Regions from separate parts of the Micromonospora sp. C41 genome, predicted to be linked through region 2. Evidence: riboswitches for the same ligand, from Rfam matches in the RefSeq annotation. Region 2 holds a riboswitch; the other holds the start of a gene.
What was found. Region 2 has a riboswitch for thiamine pyrophosphate ahead of KBX43_RS25185 (ECF transporter S component). Riboswitches for the same ligand answer to the same signal wherever they lie in the genome.
Positions count from the first base shown of each region.

Region 1 (10,483 bases), on a different contig from region 2:
TACTGGCCGGGGCCGGCCAGTTGGGCATCGCGTACGGCTTCGGAGTCGTCCGCCTCGACGGCGCGTTCGTCGACGCCTCGGTGAACAGGTGGCCCGCCCAGCTCGTCTGGGTGGGCTGGTTCGCCGTGGTCGCCACGGTCGCCGGAGCCGTCCTCACCGAGCGCTTCGCCCGCCGCGACGACCTCCCCGGCGGCACCACCGAACTGCTCTCCATCGCCGGCGTCAGCGCGCTGGGCGCGACGGTGGTCGCCCCGCTGTGCATGCAACCGGCCCGCGCGGCCGAGCTGGCCGGATCCGTCGACCCGGTCTGGGCCGCCGGTGTCTGCGCCGCGCTCGGCGCGGTGGTCGGCGCGGGCGCGGCGATCGCCGTACTGCTGAAGCCGCCGTTCGGCTGGGGTGTGGCGATCACCGCCGGGATCGTCTGGCTGCTGGCGCTGCTGTCCGTCGCGCCCACCATCGTCTCGGACCGCCCGCTGGCATCCGTCCGGCTCGGCGTCCTCGAACCGTCCTGGCTGGACCCGGCGGCCGCGCAGCGCCTGTCCATGCTGCTGCTGCCCACGCTGGCCCTGCTCGCCGGTGGCGCGGTCGGCGTGCTGGCCCGCCGCGCCGGATGGCCGCCGCTGGTCGGTGGCGCGGCCGGCGCGGCCGGTCCGGTGCTCGTCGCGTTCGCCTACCTGACGGCCGGGCCGGGCGCCGCGACCGACAGGTACCAGCTCGCGCCCTACTACGGCGCGCTGATCGCTGTCGTCGCCGGTGCGCTCGGCTCGACCGCCACCACGATGCTGCCCCGGCCGGTCACCGCCGACGGCGATCCCGACGCGGTCGAGGCCACCGACATCCTCGCGCCGCTGCCGCACTCGGCCGCTCCGGGCGTCCCGGCCGCCCCGCCCGCGCCGCCGGTGACGAGCGGCGCCGCCGCGCCCGCGCACTGGAACTGGCCGGAGCCCGGCGGCTCGGCCACGGCGACGGCTCCGGCCGGTACCGATCTTCCCGCCGCCGGCCGGCCGGCCCTCGCGGATCTGCCCGCCGCCGATCTGCCGACCGCTGCGGAACGGCCGGCGGGTGAGCGCCCGGCCGTCGCCGACACGAGCCACGGCCAGCCCATGCCGGGTCTGCTGCCCCCGGGGCGCCGGACCTCGGCCATCGACGTCCTCGCCGCGGGCCGCCCCGACCCGGTCGCGGGTCCGGGCACGGTCACGGGCACGGGCACGGGTCCGGGCACGGCCCACGCGGACAGCACCGGCGAGGCGGCCACCACGGACCGTCCGGCCGCTCCCGACCCGGCCGCCGGTTCCGAAGCCGCCGATGGAGCGTCCGGGCAGGCCACCGGCATTCCGGCCGACAGCGAGACCGCCACCGCCACCGGCACCGGCACCGGCACCGGCACCGGCACGGACGATGCCGCACCGGCGCCGGAAGCGGCGGCGACCACGCCACGGGTGACCCGGCCGCGCCGCACCCGCGCGGGCCGGTCCAGCGGGACTACCGACGGGCCGGTGTCATCCGCCGACGGCACAGCACCCCGCCCCGGAGACGTCACCACTCCCAGCGCCGGCGCGGGCACCACCGCGAAGGACGCATCACCGGCCACCGCCGACAGCCACGTTCCCGGCCCGCGTACGGACAGCGGCGCCCTCGCCGGGCCGGTCACGGCCGACGCGGGCAGTGACGCCCCCGCCGCGCCACCGGCCGAAGCCCCCGGAGACACCGGCGCGGCCGGCCGCGCCGCCCGCCCCCGGCGTACCCGCACTCCGAAGGCGCCGCGCGCCACCGGTCCGGCCTCCCCCGGCCCGGCCGACACCGCGCCGACGACACCGGGCGGCCGAACCGAAGCTGCGCCGAGCGGGGGAGCCGACGCCGAGCCGACCCCCCAGGCCACGAACCCGGACCGGGACGACACGAGCACCGACTCGAACGTGGTGGCGCCGACCGGGCGCAACTTCTTCTTCGACGACCCGGCGCCCGCCCCGTCGACCCGGCCGCGGTTCGCGATGTTCGAGGACGTGACCGGGCAGCCCGGCGAGGTGCGCCCGGCCTGGCCGATCACCCCGGCGGGCCGGCCGCACCGCGCGACCGCCGAACCGGACACGCCGGACCGGGACGCCGCGGACGCGGTCGCCCCGGGCGAGCCGGCGCCGCGTCCCCGGCACCGTGGTCTGCCCGAGCCGGGTGCGAGCACCGGTTGGGACGCGCTCGCCACGAACGCCCGCCCGGCGGGGCCGCTCGCCCGGCCGGAGGCGGGGATGCCGCTCGCCCGGCCCGAGGCGGCGACTGCCGTACCGGGCGAGGCGGGTGCCGCGCTGCCGGAGGCCACGGAGACGGAGGCGGACTCCCGGCGCGGGCGGCACTCCGGACCGGACGACGCCGACGCGCCCGCCGGGAAGTCGAAGGCCCGGCGTGGCCTGTTCCGGCGCAACCGGGCCAAGGATGAGCCGGAGCCGGCCGAGCGTACGGCCGAACCGACCACCGCGGCCGACGACGAGTACGTGGACTGGGTCGCCGGTCTCGCCTCGGACGACAACGCCGACGACGCCCGCTCGCTGCGTACCGGGCGGCACCACCGCGACTGAACGAGCACCGGGGCGGGCCGGGACACCAGGCCCGCCCCGGCTCCGGTCACGCCAGTGGCAGGTAGACCCGTGACCCGCCGGCGACGAACTCCTCCGACTTGTCGCGCATGCCCCGCGCGGCGTACTCCTTCAACTCCTGCGTGATCTTCATGGAGCAGAACTTCGGGCCGCACATCGAGCAGAAGTGCGCGGTCTTGGCGGGCTCGGCGGGCAGCGTCGCGTCGTGGTACGCCCGTGCGGTCTCCGGGTCGAGCGCCAGGTTGAACTGGTCTTCCCAGCGGAACTCGAACCGGGCCTTGGAGAGCGCGTCGTCCCACGCCTGCGCGCCGGGGTGCCCCTTGGCCAGGTCGGCCGCGTGCGCGGCGATCTTGTACGCGATCACGCCCGCCTTCACGTCGTCGCGGTCGGGCAGCCCGAGGTGCTCCTTCGGGGTGACGTAGCAGAGCATGGCGGTGCCGAACATGCCGATCATCGCCGCGCCGATCGCCGAGGTGATGTGGTCGTACGCGGGCGCGACGTCGGTGGTCAGCGGCCCGAGCGTGTAGAACGGCGCCTCGTGGCACCACTCCTGCTGGAGGTCCACGTTCTCCTTGATCTTGTGCATCGGCACGTGCCCGGGGCCCTCGATCATCACCTGGACGTCGTACTCCCAGGCGATCTTCGTCAGTTCGCCGAGCGTGCGCAGCTCGGCGAACTGCGCCTCGTCGTTGGCGTCCGCGATGGAACCGGGGCGCAGCCCGTCACCGAGGGAGAACGTCACGTCGTACTTCGCGAGCAGCGAACACAGCTCCCGGAAGTTGGTGTAGAGGAAGTTCTCCTCGTGGTGCGCCAGGCACCAGGCCGCCATGATCGAGCCACCCCGGGACACGATGCCCGTCACCCGGTCCACCGCCAGCGGCACGTACGGCAGCAGCACCCCGGCGTGCACGGTCATGTAGTCGACGCCCTGCTCCGCCTGCTCGATGACGGTCTCGCGGAACACCTCCCAGCTCAGCTTCACCGGGTCACCGCCGACCTTCTCCAGCGCCTGGTAGATCGGCACCGTGCCGATCGGCACCGGCGCGTTCCGCACGATCGCCTCGCGCGTCTCGTGGATGCGCTTGCCGGTGGACAGGTCCATCACGGTGTCCGCGCCCCACCGCGTGGCCCAGGTCAGCTTCTCCACCTCCTCGGCCACCGACGAGGTGACAGCCGAGGTGCCGATGTTCGCGTTGACCTTCACCAGGAACGCCTTGCCGATGATCGCCGGCTCGCACTCCGGGTGGTTCACGTTCAGCGGCAGCACGGCCCGCCCGGCCGCGATCTCGTCCCGCACGAACTCCGGCGACACCGACTCCCGGATCGCCACGAACTCCATCTCCGGCGTGACGATCCCGGCCCGCGCGTACGCGAGCTGGGTCGGACGGGTTCCGGCCAGCGGCGTGCCGGCGCCGCGTACCGGGGCGACGTCACCGCGCTCGGCGATCCACGGCCCGCGCAGCGCGGGCAGCCCCACCTCCGGGTCGGAGCCGGGACCGGAGGTGTCGTAGAGCCGTACCGGTGGGTTGTCCCCGGTCAGCGGCACCTCGGCGAACGGCACCCGGATGTCCGGGCGCGACCCTTCCACGTACACCTTGCGACGTGCCTGCATGACAGCCTCCCTGTCGCTCATGCGGACCAGCCGAAGTGGTCCAGCGGGCCGCGTCCCGCGCCCAGCTCCCAGGTCCGCGCGCCGGTCAGCGCGCGGGTGACGTACTCTTTGGCGGCCGCCACCGCGACCGGCACCGCGTCACCCGCGGCGAGCCGGACCGCGACGGCGGCCGAGAACGAACAGCCGGTGCCGTGGTTGTGCCGGGTGTCCACCCGGGGCGCGCGCAGCAGCCGAGTGGTTCCGCCGCCCGACAGGACGTCCACCGACTCGCCGTCGGCGTCCACGTCACCGCCGGTCACCACCACGAACGCCGGTCCGCGCGCCGCCAGCGCCTCGGCCGCCGCCACCATCTCCTCGACCGTGCCCACCGGGCCTCCGGTGAGGGCCGCGGCCTCCGCGCAGTTCGGCGTCGCCACTTCCGCGTACGGCAGGAGCCGCTCGACCGCCTCCACCACGCCGAGCCGGTGCCCACTGGTGGCGACCAGCACCGGGTCGACGACCAGGTGTGGCAGCCGCCCGGCCCGGGCCGCCTCGGCCACCGCGTCGGCGACCGCCGGGGTACCGAGCATGCCGCTCTTCACGGCCCGCACGTCGAAGTCGCCGAGCACGCTGTCCATCTGGTCGCGCACCGTTTGCGGGGGCAGCGGCAGGACGGCGTCCACGCCCCTGGTGCTCTGCGCGGTGACAGCGGTGAGCACGCTCGTGCCGTACGCGCCGAGCGCGGCGAACGTCTTGAGGTCGGCCTGGATGCCTGCTCCTGCTCCGGAGTCGGATCCGGCGATCGTGAGGACTGTTCTCGGCGTCACTGGTCTTCTCCGGTGGTTTGACGGCTGCGGCCGACAGTGGTTGCGGTTCGGGGCTGCGGCCGACCGTGCCCACTCCGGGCGGTCAGGCTTGATCCCTCCGTGGGCACGGTCGGCCGCAGCCCTGTCGCGTGCGGGCTTGCGTCGGATCGCGCGGGGTGGGTGCGCGCCAAGTGGGTGGCCGCCTCCTGGAAGGCTCTGCCCAGCGTGGTGGCGGTTTCTCTCGGGTCGTCCGCGCGCATGATCGCGCCCAGCACGGCTACTCCGGCGGCGCCCGCCTCGACGCATGCGTGGACCTGGTCCGGGTTCTCGATGCCGCCCAGCGCGAGGACGGGCACGGGGCTGACCGCGATCAGCTCGCTCAATCCGCCCGGTCCCAACACAGGGCCGTAGCCGGGTTTTGTCTTTGTCTCGTAGAGCGGGGACAGGGTGGCGTAGTGCTCGGTGGTGAGGCGGGCCAGCTCGGCGGTGTCGTGGCAGGAGCGGCCGACCAGGCCGACGGCGGGCGGCGGGTACGGGCCGGCAGCCGGTAGGTGCACCGCGTCCCCGTCGAGCGGGTCGGGTCCGGCGACGACGAGCGCGCCGCCCGCGTCGGCGAGGATCGCGCGCAGGTCGACGGCGAGCGCGAGGCGTTCGGCGCGCGGCAGGTCCTTCTCCCGCAGCACCACCCACCGCACTCCCCCACCCACGGCAGCCGCGACCACGTCGACGAGCGCCCCCCGGGCCACCCGCCGATCGGTCAGCAGCACGACCCCGCTCGGCCCGCCCTGGATCTTGGTACGCGGCCGCCCCTCCGAGGGCGCCTCCGTACCAAGATCCGCTACGCGTGAGGCGGTCACAGGTCGGGCCGTCCCTCGTCGGGGGTGGACGGCAGGGCGTGGAAGCGGCGGGTGATGCGGCCCGCGCCGTACGCCAGGCGGCCGGCCTCGACCGCGTAGCGCATCGCCGTGGCCATCGCGACCGGGTCGGCGGCCCGGGTCACGGCGCTGGCGAGCAGCACCGCGTCGCAGCCCAGCTCCATGGCGAGGGCGGCGTCGGAGGCGGTGCCGATGCCCGCGTCGAGCACCACCGGCACGTCGACCGCCTGCCGGATCAGCCGGATGTGGTGCGGGTTGCCGATGCCCAGCCCGGAGCCGATCGGCGACCCGGCCGGCATCACCGCCGCGCAGCCCACGTCGGCCAGCCGCCGCGCGAGCACCGGATCGTCCGACGTGTACGGCAGCACGGTGAACCCGTCCGCGACCAGCTCCTCGGCGGCGCGCAGCAGCTCCACCCCGTCGGGCAGGAGCGTGCGCTCGTCGCCGATCACCTCAAGCTTCACCCAGTCGGTGTCGAACGCCTCCCGGGCCAGGTGCGCCGTCTTCACCGCCTCCACCGCGGTACGGCAGCCGGCGGTGTTCGGCAGCAGCCGTACGCCGCACCGCTCCACCAGGTCGAGCAGGCCACCCGACCCGCCGGGCGTGGTGTCGACCCGGCGCAGCGCCAGCGTCACCAGCTCGGTGCCGGACGCGCGGATCGCCGCCTCCAGCACGTGCAGGTTCGCCGCGCCACCGGTGCCGAGGATGAGCCGGGAGCCGAACCCGACCCCGCCGATCTCAAGCGTGGACATCCTGCTCACCCGCCCTGGGTGGCGCTGAGCACCTCGACCCGGTCGCCGTCGCGCAGGACGCTCGCCGACCAGCCGCCGCGCGGCACCACCTCGCCGTTCACCGCCACGGCGAGCCCGCGCTCCCGGTCGGTGACGGTGCGGACCACCTCGGCGACGGTGACGCCCTCGGGCAGCGTCCGGCCGGTGCCGTTGACGATCAGTTCCACGTGCGCTCCTTCCCGAAGCGGTCCGGGGTGAAGGGGGCGAGCGCGGGATCCGGCTCGCCGGTGACGATCAGCTCGGTGACCAGGTCGGCGGTGACCGGGGTGAGCACGATGCCGTGCCGGTGATGTCCGGTCGCGGCGAGCACACCCGGCTGCCCGGGCAGCGGCCCGATGATCGGCGCGTTGTCCGGCGTACCGGGGCGCAGCCCGGCGACTGCCTCCACCAGCTCGTACTCGACGAGTTCCGGCACCAGCTCCGTGGCGGCGCGCAGCAGTGTCAGCACGCCACCGGCGGTGACAGCGGTGTCCGCGCGCTCCTCGACCGTCGCCCCGACCACGACCTCGCCGCTGTCCCGGGGCACCAGGTAGACCGGCTCGCTGTCCGCGTACCCCCGGATCACGTGCCGGAAGCCCGGCGGACCGCCACCCGGCGCGCGCAGCCGCAGCACCTGGCCCTTCACCGGGCGGACCGGCAGGCCGGTCAGCGCCGCCGCGCCGCAGCCGGCCGCGACCACAGTGACCCGCGCGTCCACCTCGGACAGCGCGCCGACGCGCGCCGGGCGCAGCTCCACGCCGGCGCGTTCCGCGGCCGTGCGCAACGCGGCGACCAGCCGCCGCGGGTCGACCTGGTGATCACCGGGGGCCACCGCGCCGCCGCGCACGCGCGGCGCCAACGCCGGCTCGCGGTCGCGCAGCTCCGAGGGACGCAGCGGCGTGATCGGCAGTTCCAGGCCCTGCTGGTACGACCACAGCCGCCTCGCCTCGGCCAGGTCGTCGGCGGTGAGCCCGACGACGAGCGTGCCCTCGGTGCGGTAGCCGATGTCGACGTCGCTCGCCTCGGCCAGCTCGGTCGCGAAGCCGGGCCAGCGGGCGGCGGACTCGACGAGCAGCGCGGTGAGTTCGTGCTCACCGAAGTACGCCTCGGCGACCGGCGACAGCATCCCGGCGGCCACCGACGACGCGCCCGACCCGGGCCGGTCGTCGTGCACCACCACGCGCAGTCCACGTTGCGCGCACCGCCACGCGATCGCCCACCCGACAGGCCCGCCCCCCACCACCGCCACGTCGTTAAGGAAGGGCCCCCTGTTAACGCCTCCGGTAGAGGAAGGGCCCCCTGTTAACACGTCAGGGCCCGCAGCAGCTCGGCGGTGGCGTGCGCGGGATCGGCTGCCCCGCTGAGCGCGCCGACCACCGCCACCCCGTACGTCCCGGCGGCCCGCAGCTCCGGCACGCTTGAGGCGGTCACCCCGCCGACCGCGATCACCGGCACGGTCACCGCTTCGGCGACCGCGCGTATCCCCTCGGGGCCGATCGGTTCCGGCAGGCCGGACTTGGTGGTGGTGACGTGGCACGGGCCCACGCCCAGGTAGCTCGCGCCCGCGTCCACCGCGGCCCGGGCGGTCACCGGTTCGCGGGCGGTCGCCCCGAGCACCGCGTCCGGGCCGAGCACCCGGCGCGCGGCACGCACCGGCAGGTCGTCCGCGCCGACGTGGCCACCGGCGGCGTCCACCGCGAGCGCCACGTGCAGCCGGTCGTTGACCAGGCACTGTGCTCCGTACGGCCGGCAGGCGTCGACCACCAGCCGGGCCAGATCGTACGCCTCCCGGTCGGTGGCGTCGTCCTCCACGCGCACCTGCACGACGAGGTCTGCGCCCGCCACGGGCAGTGCGGCACGCAACACGGCGAGCGGGTCACGCCCCGGCCGGGTGTCGGTGATGAGATGCAGTCGTCCCAGGGACAGCACGGCAACGCTCCTCCCTGCGCCGGCATTACCCGGATCAGGTTCGACGGTCGGGGGCTCCCAGCCCCCCTCTCAGCCCGGTCCGCACCGGGCTCCCGTGGGTCACTTGCGGCCTACCGTACGACGCCTCCCGCCCGTACGGAAGCCCGGGTGAGGTTTTTCCCAGGAACCAGCCGTCCGCCGGATCGGGGCAGCGGGTGACCGTCCCGTCACGACACGCTGCCTGGGTGTCCGTTCCCGCCCGTGTTCCCCGCCGCCTGGCGGTCCTGCCGTTCCGGGGCAGCGACGCCGTCTCCGAAGGGCTACTCACCTGGACGATGCTGCGCGGGCAGACCTGGATCCGCCTGCTGCCGGACGTGTACGTGCACCGCGACGGGTACCGCGCCGACGACCACCGGATGTGGTGCGAGGCGGTGGCGTTGCGCCTGCCGCCGGGGGCCGTGCTGGCGGGGCGCAGCGCCGCGTGGTTGTTCGGCGCGGACGTGCTCCCCCGCGACGCGCCGGTGACAGTACTGTTGCCGACTGCTGCGCGGCTGCGACCGCACCCACGGTTGCGGTTGGTCCGGTCACCGCTGCCGGAGCGGGACCGCACCCTCGTCGGCGGGCTGCCGGTCACCACGCCCCTTCGCACGGCGTTCGACCTGGGCCGGCAGGGCTCACTCGCCGAGGCGTTGGTCGCCGTCGAGGCGCTGCTGCGTCGCCGGGCCGTGAAGCTGCCCGCCCTGCGGGCCTACGCCGCCGCCCGGCCGGGCTGGCCGGGCGCTCCGCTGTTGCGTGAGGTGCTGGCGCTGGCCGAGCCGTTGAGCGAGTCCCCGATGGAGACTCGCCTGCGGCTGCTCCTGCTCGACGCCGGCCTCGGCCCGCTCACCGCTCAGCACGAGGTACGCGCCGGTGGACGCTTCGTGGCCCGGGTGGACCTGGCCTGGCCGGCGCTCCGCCTCGCGGTCGAGTACGACGGCGACCACCACCGCGAACGGGCTCACTTCCGCCGTGACGTGGCTCGCCTGAACGCGCTGCGCGCGGCCGGGTGGCTCGTGCTCCGCTTCACCGCCGACGACGTGCTACGCCGGCCCGACGCCACAGTGGCCCTGGTGCGCCAGGCCTTGGCAGAACGTCGTGCCACCGAGGCGAACCACTGATCCGCGCCCGCCGCCACGAGCCTCACCCCGCTACGCCCCCGGCCCGCCACACGTCACCGCTGGCCCCCATTTCGCCACCTACCACCCACCGGACCACCCACCACCCACCGGGCCCCCATTTCGCCGCCCGCCACCCGTTGGGTCCCCGGCTCGCCACCCGTCGAGCCGCCCGAGACACCACGGGCGTCAGAGGCCCGCCCGCAAACACCCATCGCGTTCCACTCGTCGCCAGATCCAGCCCCGAGTGGAACGCCATGGGTGTCTCAAGGCCCTTATGACACCCATGGTGTTCCACTCGTCGTGAGCGCTGCCTGTGGGTGGCACGCCATGGGTGCCTGACGCGTGGGCGAGCCTTGATGGGGCGCAGGCCGCGCGGGCGCACCCCCAACCGAGGGCGCACAGTCCACGTGCGGGCGGAGCCGAACGCGTGGGTGAGCTGAGCGCGCGGGCAGCCCGGTGTGCGCAGGCCCAAACGGGTGAGCACACGCCCCGACGCACACACCCGACACACGAGCACACGCCCCGACGTGCAAACCCGAGCGCGCCAGCACACGCCCGACGTGCAAGCCCGAGCGCGCGGGCGCGGACAGTCAGAGGATGGCGTCCAAGGCGGCCAGGTCCTCGTCGGACGGCTGCCACGTGCCGGCTTCGGCGTTCGCCTTCACCTGGTCGGGAGTGGTGGCGCCGGCGATCACGGACGTCACCGCGGGACGGGCCGCCAGGCCGCCGATGGCCACGTGCAGCATGCTGATGCCGCGCTCGGCCGCGTACGCATCGATCGCCTCGAT
Region 1 covers NZ_JAGPXP010000004.1:239,881-250,363, forward strand. The annotation lists gene KBX43_RS06900 (hypothetical protein) at 1-2,570, shown strand, start outside; gene thiC (phosphomethylpyrimidine synthase ThiC) at 2,617-4,200, opposite strand; gene thiD (bifunctional hydroxymethylpyrimidine kinase/phosphomethylpyrimidine kinase) at 4,218-5,006, opposite strand; gene KBX43_RS06915 (thiamine phosphate synthase) at 5,003-5,776, opposite strand; gene KBX43_RS06920 (thiazole synthase) at 5,839-6,612, opposite strand; gene thiS (sulfur carrier protein ThiS) at 6,618-6,818, opposite strand; gene thiO (glycine oxidase ThiO) at 6,809-7,939, opposite strand; gene thiE (thiamine phosphate synthase) at 7,933-8,559, opposite strand; TPP riboswitch at 8,554-8,665, opposite strand; gene KBX43_RS06940 (DUF559 domain-containing protein) at 8,784-9,695, shown strand; gene KBX43_RS06945 (aldo/keto reductase) at 10,286-10,483, opposite strand, start outside.
Region 1: linked by a shared signal. The riboswitch ahead of thiE (thiamine phosphate synthase) and the one ahead of KBX43_RS25185 (ECF transporter S component) in region 2 are both predicted to bind thiamine pyrophosphate.

Region 2 (10,483 bases):
CGGTGGCCACCGCGCAGCAGGTGACCCGGGGCTTCCGGTCCACCATGGCGGCGGCCATGGCCCTGGGGCTGTTCGCCGCCGGCGCCGGCGTCTGGGTGGCGGCCACCGCTGACACCGCGCCCGGCGCGTCGGTGGTGCTGGTGGCGATCGGCTCGTTCCTGCTGGTCGCGCTCGGCGCGGCCGGTGTGCGGGCGCTGCGACGCCGGAGCGGGAGCGACCGGGCCGCGCCGCCGGTCGAGCCCGCCGAGCACGAGGTGCTGCTCGGATGAGGCCCTACCGGCTGACGCAGCTGGGATTGGTTACCGTTACAGGGTGACCGGCACGAACGGGTACGACGCCTTCGAGGGCGCGGGTGACCTGCTGCGCGCGCTCTCGGCCCCGATCCGGCTCGCGATCGTCAGCGAGCTGGCCGAGGGCGAGCGCTGCGTGCACGAGCTGGTCGAGAAGCTCGGCGCGCCACAGCCGCTGGTCTCCCAGCACCTGCGGGTGCTGCGCGGCGCCGGGGTGGTACGCGGGTCGCGGCGCGGCCGGGAGATCGCGTACGCCCTGGTGGACGACCACGTCGCGCACATCGTGGCGGACGCGGTCAGCCACGCCGGTGAAGGGCCCTCCTGAGGCGCGAAACTGTCTCGTGCCGGCAGGGCCGAGCCGTGGCAGGCTGTCCGGCGTGAAGATTTACGCCGACCGCTTTCCCACCGCGGCCCGCCAGTTCCTCACCGACCTGCTCGTGGTCGCCTGGGTGTACGCGGCGATCCGCTTCGCGCTGTGGCTGCACGACGTGGTCGAGAAGCTCGCCGTACCCGGGCAGAAGCTGGAGGGGGCCGGCGGTGGCCTCGCCGACAACCTGGCCGACGCCGGCGGCAAGGTCGGCCGCGTGCCGCTGGTCGGCGACGAGCTGACCGCGCCGTTCACCCGGGCCGCCGACGCCGCCCGCGCGGTCGCCGAGGCCGGCCGCGACCAGCAGGAGATGGTCGGGCAGCTGGCGCTCGGGCTGACCATCGCGGTGCTGGTGTTCCCGCTCGGCCTGGTGCTGTTCGGCTGGCTGCCGCTGCGGGTGCGCTGGATGCGCCGGGCAGGCGCGGCGAAGGCCCTGGCCGGCGCGCCGGCCGGCCGGGACCTGCTGGCGCTGCGCGCGCTGGCCGGTCAGCCGCTGTCGAAGCTGAACCGGATCGCGCCGGACGTCGCCGAGGCGTGGCGGCGCGGCGACGACGAGACCGTCGACGCGCTCGCCGCGCTGGAGCTGCGCGGGCTGGGGCTGCGCGGCGGCCGCTGACGGACCGGCTCCCGGCTCCCGGCTGATGCACTTCTCGGCGTTATGCCTCTGAGTCATATCTATGACTGAGAGGCATAACGCCAAAAACAGAGTCCTTCCTCTGGCACCACGTGACACCGCGTAACGGGTCGCTGGCCCCGTCTGAGGGCCGCCGGTCCGACGGCACGCCGCAGGTCCGGCACCACGGCCACGGGCCCGGGCCACGCCGCGACACCAGCTCGCTCCCCCGGTTCGGGAACGGAGACCGGTGGGGCGCGGCCGAAGTTCCTGCGCGGCCGGGCAGTCGCCGGACTCCGCGTGGACCGACGGACGACGCCGTCCGCAGGCGCAGCACGCCGGAACCCGGCACCGCACCGGCGGACGACGACCGCCGCGCGGGCGCGCCGAGGCGTAGCGGTTGGTCAGCCGGCCGGCGGGATGCGGCGGCGCACGTCCTCGGCGGTGGACGGCCCCGGTTCCCAGCGCGCCACCCACGGCAGGTCGGCGGGCGGCGTGAGGACGCCGTCCTCCAGCGAGGCGTACCGGCCGGCGACGATCCGCTTGGCGGCGGCCACGTCGACCGAGTCGGTGTTCGACCACAGGCCGGTGAACAGCTCGTCGACGCGCAGCCGCGCCTGACGGCAGAACAGGTCGGCCAGCTCGACGTTCTCCGGGTGCGCGTCCCGCTCGGCGTAGGCCCGGACGCAGACCGCGCTCATCGCGAACAGCTCCGCGCCGATGTCCACCACCCGGCCGAGGAACGCCTGCTTACGCTCCATCTTCCCCTGCCACCGGGACATCGCGTAGAACGTCGACCGGGCCAGCTTGCGGGAGGTCCGCTCGACGTGGCGCAGGTGCCCGGCCAGCGGCCCGAACTCCTGGTACGCCCCGGGCGTCTGCCCCTTGCCGACAGCGAGCGTGGGCAGCCACTTCGCGTAGAAGGCGCCGGCCCGCGCGCCCGCCTTCGCCTTGCGGCCCAGCCCGGCGTCCGGGTCGATGATGTCGCCCGCCACCGACAGGTGCGCGTCGACCGCCTCGCGGGCGATAAGCAGGTGCATGATCTCGGTGGAGCCCTCGAAGATCCGGTTGATCCGCAGGTCACGCAGGAGCTGCTCGACGGCGGCGGGCCGTTCGCCCCGGGCGGCGAGCGAGTCGGCCGTCTCGTACCCGCGTCCGCCGCGGATCTGGATCAGCTCGTCGGCGATCCGCCACGCCATCTCGCTGGCGTAGAGCTTGACCAGCGCCGCCTCGATCCGGATGTCGTTGCGGTCGTCGTCGGCGAGCATGCAGGACAGGTCGAGCATGGACTCCATGCCGTACGTGGTGGCGGCGATGAACGACAGTTTCTTCGCCACCGCCTCGTGCTCGGCCACCGGTCGGCCCCACTGGACCCGGTCCGCCGCCCACTCCCGGGCCACGTTCAGCGCCCACTTCCCGGCGCCCACGCACATGGCCGGCAGCGAGAGACGGCCGGTGTTCAACGTGGTCAGCGCGATCTTCAGGCCCTTGCCCTCGCCGCCGATCACGTTCTCGGCCGGCACGAACACGTCGTGGAAGCGGGTGAGGCTGTTCTCCAGGCCGCGCAGCCCGACGAAGGAGTTGCGCCGCTCGACGGTGATGCCGTCGCTGTCGCCCTCCACCATGAACGCGGTGATGCCGCCGCGCCGCCCCTCGCCGGCCGGCACCCGGGCCATCACCACGAGCAGGGTGGCGAGCGTGCCGTTGGTGGCCCAGAGTTTCACCCCGTTGAGCCGGTAGCCGGCGCCGTCCGCCGTCGGCTCGGCGGTGGTGGCGAGCCGGGCCGGGTCGGAGCCGACGTCCGGCTCGGTGAGCAGGAACGCGGAGACCTCACCGGCGGCGAGCCGGGGCAGGAACCGGTCCTTCTGCTCGGGTGTGCCGAACATCTTCAGCGGCTGCGGCACGCCGATCGACTGGTGCGCGGAGAGCAGCGCGCTGACCGCCGGGCTCACCGAGCCGACGAGCATCAGCGCCCGGCAGTAGTGCAGGTTGCTCAGCCCGAGTCCGCCGTACTTGCGGTCGATCTTCATGCCGAACGCGCCCAGCCCGGCCAGTCCGTGGAACACCTCGTCGGGGATGCGCGCGTCCCGCTCGATCGCCTCACCGTCCACCTCGGACCCCAGGTACGCCCGCAGCGAGCCGAGGAACTCGTCGGCACGGGCCACCTCGGCCGGGTCGGGGCGGGGCCACGGGTCGATCAGGTCGAGCCGGAACCGGCCGAGGAAAAGTTCCTTGCCGAAGCTGGGCCGGTCCCAGGCCGACTCGCGGGCCGCCTCGGCGACCTGGCGGGCCTCCTTCTCGGTGACCTGGCCCGCCTCTCCGGGCAGCGGCCCCGCGCCGTCGGGGGACTCGGGCCGGCTGTTCTGTGTCGTGGTCACGGCTGCCTCCTCGTCGGTCCGGCTGCGTCGACGCGCTCGACGAAAACGACGCTACCCCCGGGTGTTACCCAGGGGTAGCGCCGCGTGCACGTCCGATTTGGCGGACGGTCAGCCGCCGGTGAGCGTCTGCGGGTCGTCGTCCTCGTCGTCGATGTCGTCGTCGCCCCAGTTGCGGCGGCTGAACGGCAGGATCGCCCAGAAGATCAGGAACCAGAGGCCGGTGAGCGCGCTGAGCAGGAACGCGATCGGCCGGTCCAGCACGAAGTCGGAGACCAGCAGGACCGAGCTGACCATCGCGATCAGCATGAAGAACAGGCCGCCGGTGGCCATCCGGTGGGCGAAGCGGACCAGTTCCGGCTTGCGTCCCTGGCGGAACAGCGCCCGGTGGAACGCCACCGGAGAAATGATCATCGCGGCGGAGGCGGCTGCGGTCAGCAGCGCCAGGATGTAGATGTCACGCTGGAACTCGGTGGTCCGGTCGAACCCGGCGCTGAACGGCAGCGTCAGCAGGAAGGCGAACAGGATCTGCACGCCGGTCTGCGCGACGCGCAGCTCCTGCAACAGATCGGCGAAGTTGCGCTGCCAGCGCTGCTTCTCGGATTCCTTCGACACTCGCGGACCTCCCCGGGAGACGGCACGGCCGGCGGGTGAACGCCCACCGGCAGGACCGCCTGTGCCCCGTACGGATGATCACGAAACCGGTTCAGGAACCGCGGCGGATCCGCCCCGCGTACCGTGCCTCCAGCTCGGCGTTGTGCTCGTCGCCGCCGGTGATGTTCGCGGACAGGTAGACCGGCGGACGCTCCCCCGCCGCGACCAGCCGGGCCACCACCTCGGCGACGATCTGCTGGGCCAGCAGCGCCGCGGTGATCGACGAGACCGCGCCCACCGCGCCGCCGCCCGGCAGCGGCAGCGTGGCGTCGCCGTACGGGGCGCCGTTGTCCAGCACCACGTCGGCGAAGTCGGCGAGCTTGCGGCCGGACGGGTGCCGCGACGTCATCCGGGCCGAGTGCTGCGCCGACGTGATCGCCACCAGCCCGTGCCCGCGTTCCTTCACGATGGACGCGAACTCGACCATCGCCCCGTTCACGCCCGAGTTCGAGGCGAGCACGAACACGTCCTGCGGCCGGATCGGCGCCAGCTCGTAGAGGCGGTGCGCCACCGCCGGGTCGCGTTCCAGCTTCGGGCCCAGCACGTCGGCCGGGTCGCCGCCGACCAGCACCAGGTCACGCAACGCGATCCGGTTCGTGGGCACCAGCCCACCGGCCCGACCGGCGATCTCCATGGCCAGCGCCTCGGAGTGCCCGGTGCCGAACGCGTGCACCACGCCGTCGGCGCGCAGCGCCGCCGCGATCAGGTCGGCCGCGTCCGCCACGTTGCGCCGCTGTTCGGCGGCGACCCGGCCGATCGTCTCGGTCACCACCGCCAGGTACGCCTCGGCGCTCACCGTCATGCCTCCTCCGTTCCTGCGCACCGGGCGAGGATCGCCTCGGCCAGCGGGCCGGGCGCCTCGTCCGGGATCCAGTGGCTGACGCCAGGCAGCGTCACGAACCGGTAGTCACCTGTGACGTGCGCGGCGCACGCCTGCGCGGCCGTCCGGCCGATCGCCACGTCCTTGTCGCTCCAGACGAACGTGGTGGGCACCCCGACCGGGGCGACCGCCTTCATGTCCGCCCCGGTCATCGCCCGGTACCAGTTCAGCGCCGCCGTCAACGCCCCCGGCTCGCGCATCGGCTCGGCGTACCGGGCCACCGCGCCGGCGTCGCCCACGCCGCTGAGCAGCTTGCGCAGCGTGGCACCGTTCCACGCCAGCAGCACCTTTTCCGCCGTACCGGGCTTACGGAACAACGCTATGTACGCGGACTTGACCTTCTGCCGCGGGTCGGTGGCGAGCGCGTGCCCCATCGCGGCCGGGTGCGGCACCGACACCGCGGTCAGCGTCCGCACCCGCTCCGGGTGCGCCGCCGCCAGACCCCACGCCACGATCGCGCCCCAGTCGTGGCCGACCACGTGGGCGCGGGTCACCCCGAGGGAGTCCAGCACCGCCGCCGCGTCGGCCACCAGCTCCGGAATCCGGTACGCCCCGACGTCCGCCGGCCGCGCGCCGGGCGAGTAGCCGCGCTGATCGAGCGCGTACGTGCGCAGCCCGGCGGCGTGCAGCGCGGGCGTCACCGCGTCCCACTCGCCGGAGTGCTGCGGGAAGCCGTGCAGCAGCAGGACCGGGTCACCGCCCTCGGGGCCGTCGGCGCGTACCTCGAACGTCAGTCCCCGCGCATCCACCAGCATGATCGCCACCATACCGACACTCGCCCTGCTGGGCCGGGGCCCGTGGTCGGTGCTAGCGTCTGCGACGAGACAACTTCACATCCGACAGGGGAGCGCACAGCGCTGAGAGTGCGGGCCGGTGCCCGCAGACCCTCGAACCTGATCTGGGTAATGCCAGCGCAGGGAGTTCGGTCGACCTCCAGCCGCGTCGCCGTCCGGTGACCACCGGGCGCGGCGTGCGTCTTCTCCTGGTTCACCTCGACGAACTGGGAGCCAACCGTGAACCACAACGACAGCAACCGCTGGCGTACCGTCGACATCGTCGTCGCCTCGGTCATCGCCGTCACCTTCGGCGTCGTGTTCCAGCTCTGGAACATCCTCTGGAAGGGCAGCGACGGGCCGTTCGCCTTCTTCGCCCCGCTCCAGTCGGTCATGTACGGCGTCTGGCTCATCCCGGCCGTGCTGAGCGCGCTCATCGTCCGCAAGCCGGGGGCGGCGCTGCTCACCGAGACCGTCGCCTCGGCCGTCTCGGTGCTGCTCGGCTCCCCCTACGGTGCGATGGCGATCCTCCAGGGCGCGGTGCAGGGCCTGGGCGTCGAGGCGGTCTTCGCGGCCACCCGGTACCGCCTCCACCGGCCGCTCACGGCGGCGCTCGCCGGCGCGTGCGGCGGCCTCTTCGCCACGCTGTTCGACGCTCTCTACTGGTACCCCGGCACGAGCTGGACGACGTTCCGGCTGCCCTACATCGCGTTCGGCGTGCTCAGCTGTCTGCTGGTGGCCGGCCTGGGTGCGGTGGCCCTCACCCGCGCGCTGGCGAACACCGGCGTCCTGGACCGCTTCCCCGCCGGCCGCGACCGCGCCCTGGTCTGAGGCTCGCCTCGCCTCGCCCCGCCCCGGTGATCAAGGAGTTTGCGTCCGCCGGGCACGGTTTTCCGGACGCGAACTCCTTGATCACGCAGGCTGGGCCGGGAGAGGGGGTGGGTGAGCGGTGAGCGGGGTGGTGCTGCGGGGGTTCGGGTGGCGGCACGGGGGACGGAAACGCTGGGCTCTGCGCGGGGTGGATCTTCGGGTGGAGAGCGGCGAGCGGGTGCTGCTGCTCGGACCCTCCGGCGCCGGTAAGAGCACGCTGCTGGCGGCGCTGGCCGGGCTGCTGCCGGAGGACTCCGGCGAGCAGGAGGGCACCGTCGAGATCGACGGGCTGGACCCGCGCAAGGCCCGCGAGCGCGTCGGCATCCTGTTCCAGGATCCGCAGACCCAGCTCGTCATGGCCCGCTCCGGCGACGACGTGGCGTTCGGGCTGGAGAACCGTGGCGTACCCGCCGGGGAGATCTGGCCCCGCGTCGACGAGGCGCTGCGCCGGGTCGGCTTCCCGTACGACCGGGACCGGCCGACCGCCGCGCTCAGCGGCGGCGAGCAGCAGCGGCTCGCCCTGGCCGGCACGCTCGCGCTGCGCCCCGGACTGCTGCTGCTGGACGAGCCCACCGCCAACCTCGACCCGGCCGGCGCCGCGCTGATCCGCCGGGCCGTCGCGAACGCGCTCGACACGGACACCACGATGGTCCTGGTGGAGCACCGGGTCACCGAGGCGCTGCCGCTGGTCGACCGCGTGGTGGTGCTGGAACCGGGCGGCGGGGTGCGCGCCGACGGGCCGCCCGCTGCGGTCTTCGCCGCGCACGGCGACGCGCTGGCCGCCGCCGGGGTGTGGGTGCCCGGCCAGGTCACGCCACCCCGGCACGCCACCACGCCGCCCGGCGACGTGCTGCTCACCGCGGAGCGGCTCGGCCTGCCGCCCCGGCTCGACCCCACCGATCTTCGAGTACGCGCCGGCGAGGCGCTCGCCGTCCTCGGCCCCAACGGGGCCGGCAAGTCGACGCTGGCGCTGCTCCTGGGCGGCCTGCTGAAACCCGGCACGGGCGGCGTCACCGCGTCGGCGGAACTGGCCGGGCGGGACGCGCGCACTCCCCCGTACCGCTGGCGGGCGCCCGCGCTGGTACGCCGGATCGGCTCGGTGTTCCAGGACCCGGAACACCAGTTCGTCACCGCCACCGTCCGCGACGAGCTGGCGCTCGGCCCGCGCCGCACCGGGCAGCCCCAGGCAGCGGTCAGCGCCACAGTGGACGCCCTGCTGGAGCGGCTGCGGCTGGACCGGCTGGCCGGCGCCAACCCGTACACCCTCTCGGGTGGCGAGGCGCGGCGGCTGAGCGTGGCGACGGCCCTGGCCACCGCGCCCCGCCTGCTGATCTGCGACGAGCCTACGTTCGGCCAGGACCGGCGCACGTGGCTGGAACTGATCGACCTGCTCGCCGAGCTGCGCGACGCCGGGCACGGCGTGGTGGCGGTGACCCACGACGAGGACTTCGTGGCCGCGCTGGCCGACCGGACGCTCACCCTGGGGGCGTCCTCGTGATCAACGTCGAACCGGTCGCCGCGCCGGGCGCTCCGCTGGCCCGGCGCAACCCGGTGGCGAAGCTGGCCGCCGCGATGGTGTTCACGCTGATCCTGGTGGCGACGCTCGATCCGGTGGCCCCGGCCGTCGCCATCGCCGTCGAACTCGCGGTGCTGCCGCTGTTCGGCGTCCGCTACCGGGTGCTGGCCCGCCGCGCCTGGCCGCTGCTCGCCGGTGCCGTCGGCATCCTGGTCACGCTTGTGCTCTTCGCGGCCGACCGTTCCGGCCCGGTGCTGCTCCAGGCCGGGCCGATCCTGGTCACCGAAGGGGTGCTCGTCACGGCGCTGGGCCTGGTGCTGCGGATGCTCGCGGTGGCGCTGCCCGGCATCGTCGTGTTCGCCACCACCGACCCGACCGACCTGGCCGACGCGCTGATCCAGAACGCGAAGGCGCCCGCCCGGTTCGCCATCGGCGCGCTGGCCGCGTTCCGGATGGTGCCGCTGCTGGAGCAGGAATGGCGGATGATCAGCATGGCCCGGCGGGCCCGCGGCGTGGACGCCGGCCGCAATCCGGTGGCGAAGCTGCGGCTGTTCGGGTCGACCGCGTTCACGCTGTTGGTGGGCGCGATCCGGCGCGGTACACGGCTCGCCGTCGCGATGGACGCCCGGGGCTTCGACGCGGGTACGCCGCGCACCGTGGCCCGCCCGCAGCGCTTCACCGGCGCGGACACGCTGCTGGTCGTGGGATCGGCCCTCCTGGCCGCCGCCGCTCTGGCGACAAGCATCGCCCTGGGCACCTTCCGCCCCCTGATCGGCTGACCCCCCTCGCCCCGCCTCGCCCCGCCCCGCCCCCGTTGATCATGAAGTTGACGGCACGGGCTGCCCGTTTTGTCGCCGCCAACTTCATGATCGACCGACGTCGGGGAAGATCTTGGTAGGAAATGGTCCCCATAGGGGCCGAAATCTTCCAAGATCTCTAGGGACACCGGCGGTGGGGGCGAGCGGCGGGAAGGAGAAACGCTGCCCGGGCAAGGACCCGGATGAGGGGCCTGCCCGGGCAGCGGGCGACGGGATCCGGCCTGCCGGTCAGCTCCGGCGGAACGCGTAGAAGCGGGTCTGGCCGGCGCGCTGGCTGCGCCCGGTGACCCGGGCCTGCCGCCCTGCCGGTGGGCCGGATCGGGGCGGCGTCGCGGGCGCGCTGGGCAGGACCGGAGTCTCCGGTGACGCCGAATGCGGCGCCGCGTCCAGGGACACGGCGGACGCCACCGGCTCCGTCGGGAGCACCACTGCGGGCGGCGCGGTGAGCGCGTCGAGCGCCGGCGCGGTCACCTGCGGCGAGGACTGTTTGCGGGACTTCTTCGGATTGCGCTTCGCGGGCATTCGCGGGCCTCCTGTCGTGCGGGCGCGCCGACCGGGACGCGCCGAGCGAGGACTCCGGCGCATTCCGATCACGACAGACACCGCGACCGACGGTGGCGGGGAAGGATGCGGACGCCCGGAGCAGGACGGGTCCACGGCACTCGCGGCGGTGGACCGGGCTCGGAGGTGGGGCGTCACATACGCATGCGGCAACGCTATCGCGCCACCGGCGAGTCCCGCAGCCGAATTAAGCCGAGGGACGTACGGCCACCCGCCGGTCACACCCTGTGGACACCGTCGCCCACATCCTCGACGGCCGCGATACGGTCGCAGCACGGCAGTACGGACGAGAGGTGGCGGTACGCATGGCAGAGCAGGCGACGGCGCAGATCGGGGTCACCGGTCTGGCGGTGATGGGCCGCAACCTGGCCCGGAACCTGGCCCGCAACGGCTTCGCCGTGGCGGTGCACAACCGGTCGCCGGAACGTACCCGCAGCCTGGTCGCGGAGCACGGCGACGAGGGTACGTTCGTGCCGTCGGAGTCGCTCGCGGACTTCGTCGGCTCGCTGGAGCGGCCCCGCGCGGTGATCGTGATGGTGAAGGCCGGCGCCCCGACCGACGCGGTGATCGACGAGCTGGTCCCGCTGCTGGAGGAGGGCGACATCGTCGTCGACTGCGGCAACGCGCACTTCGCCGACACCCGCCGCCGGGAGGAGGCGCTGCGCGCGCACGGGCTGCACTTCGTCGGTACCGGCGTGTCCGGCGGCGAGGAGGGCGCGCTGCTCGGCCCGAGCATCATGCCCGGCGGGTCGGCCGAGTCGTACCG
Region 2 covers NZ_JAGPXP010000029.1:7,646-18,128, forward strand. The annotation lists gene KBX43_RS25150 (metal ABC transporter permease) at 1-269, shown strand, start outside; gene KBX43_RS25155 (metalloregulator ArsR/SmtB family transcription factor) at 313-615, shown strand; gene KBX43_RS25160 (hypothetical protein) at 668-1,273, shown strand; gene KBX43_RS25165 (acyl-CoA dehydrogenase family protein) at 1,675-3,648, opposite strand; gene KBX43_RS25170 (DUF6328 family protein) at 3,757-4,260, opposite strand; gene KBX43_RS25175 (sugar isomerase domain-containing protein) at 4,352-5,101, opposite strand; gene KBX43_RS25180 (alpha/beta fold hydrolase) at 5,098-5,934, opposite strand; TPP riboswitch at 6,011-6,117, shown strand; gene KBX43_RS25185 (ECF transporter S component) at 6,193-6,783, shown strand; gene KBX43_RS25190 (ABC transporter ATP-binding protein) at 6,902-8,320, shown strand; gene KBX43_RS25195 (energy-coupling factor transporter transmembrane protein EcfT) at 8,317-9,117, shown strand; gene KBX43_RS25200 (hypothetical protein) at 9,385-9,678, opposite strand; gene gndA (NADP-dependent phosphogluconate dehydrogenase) at 10,023-10,483, shown strand, end outside.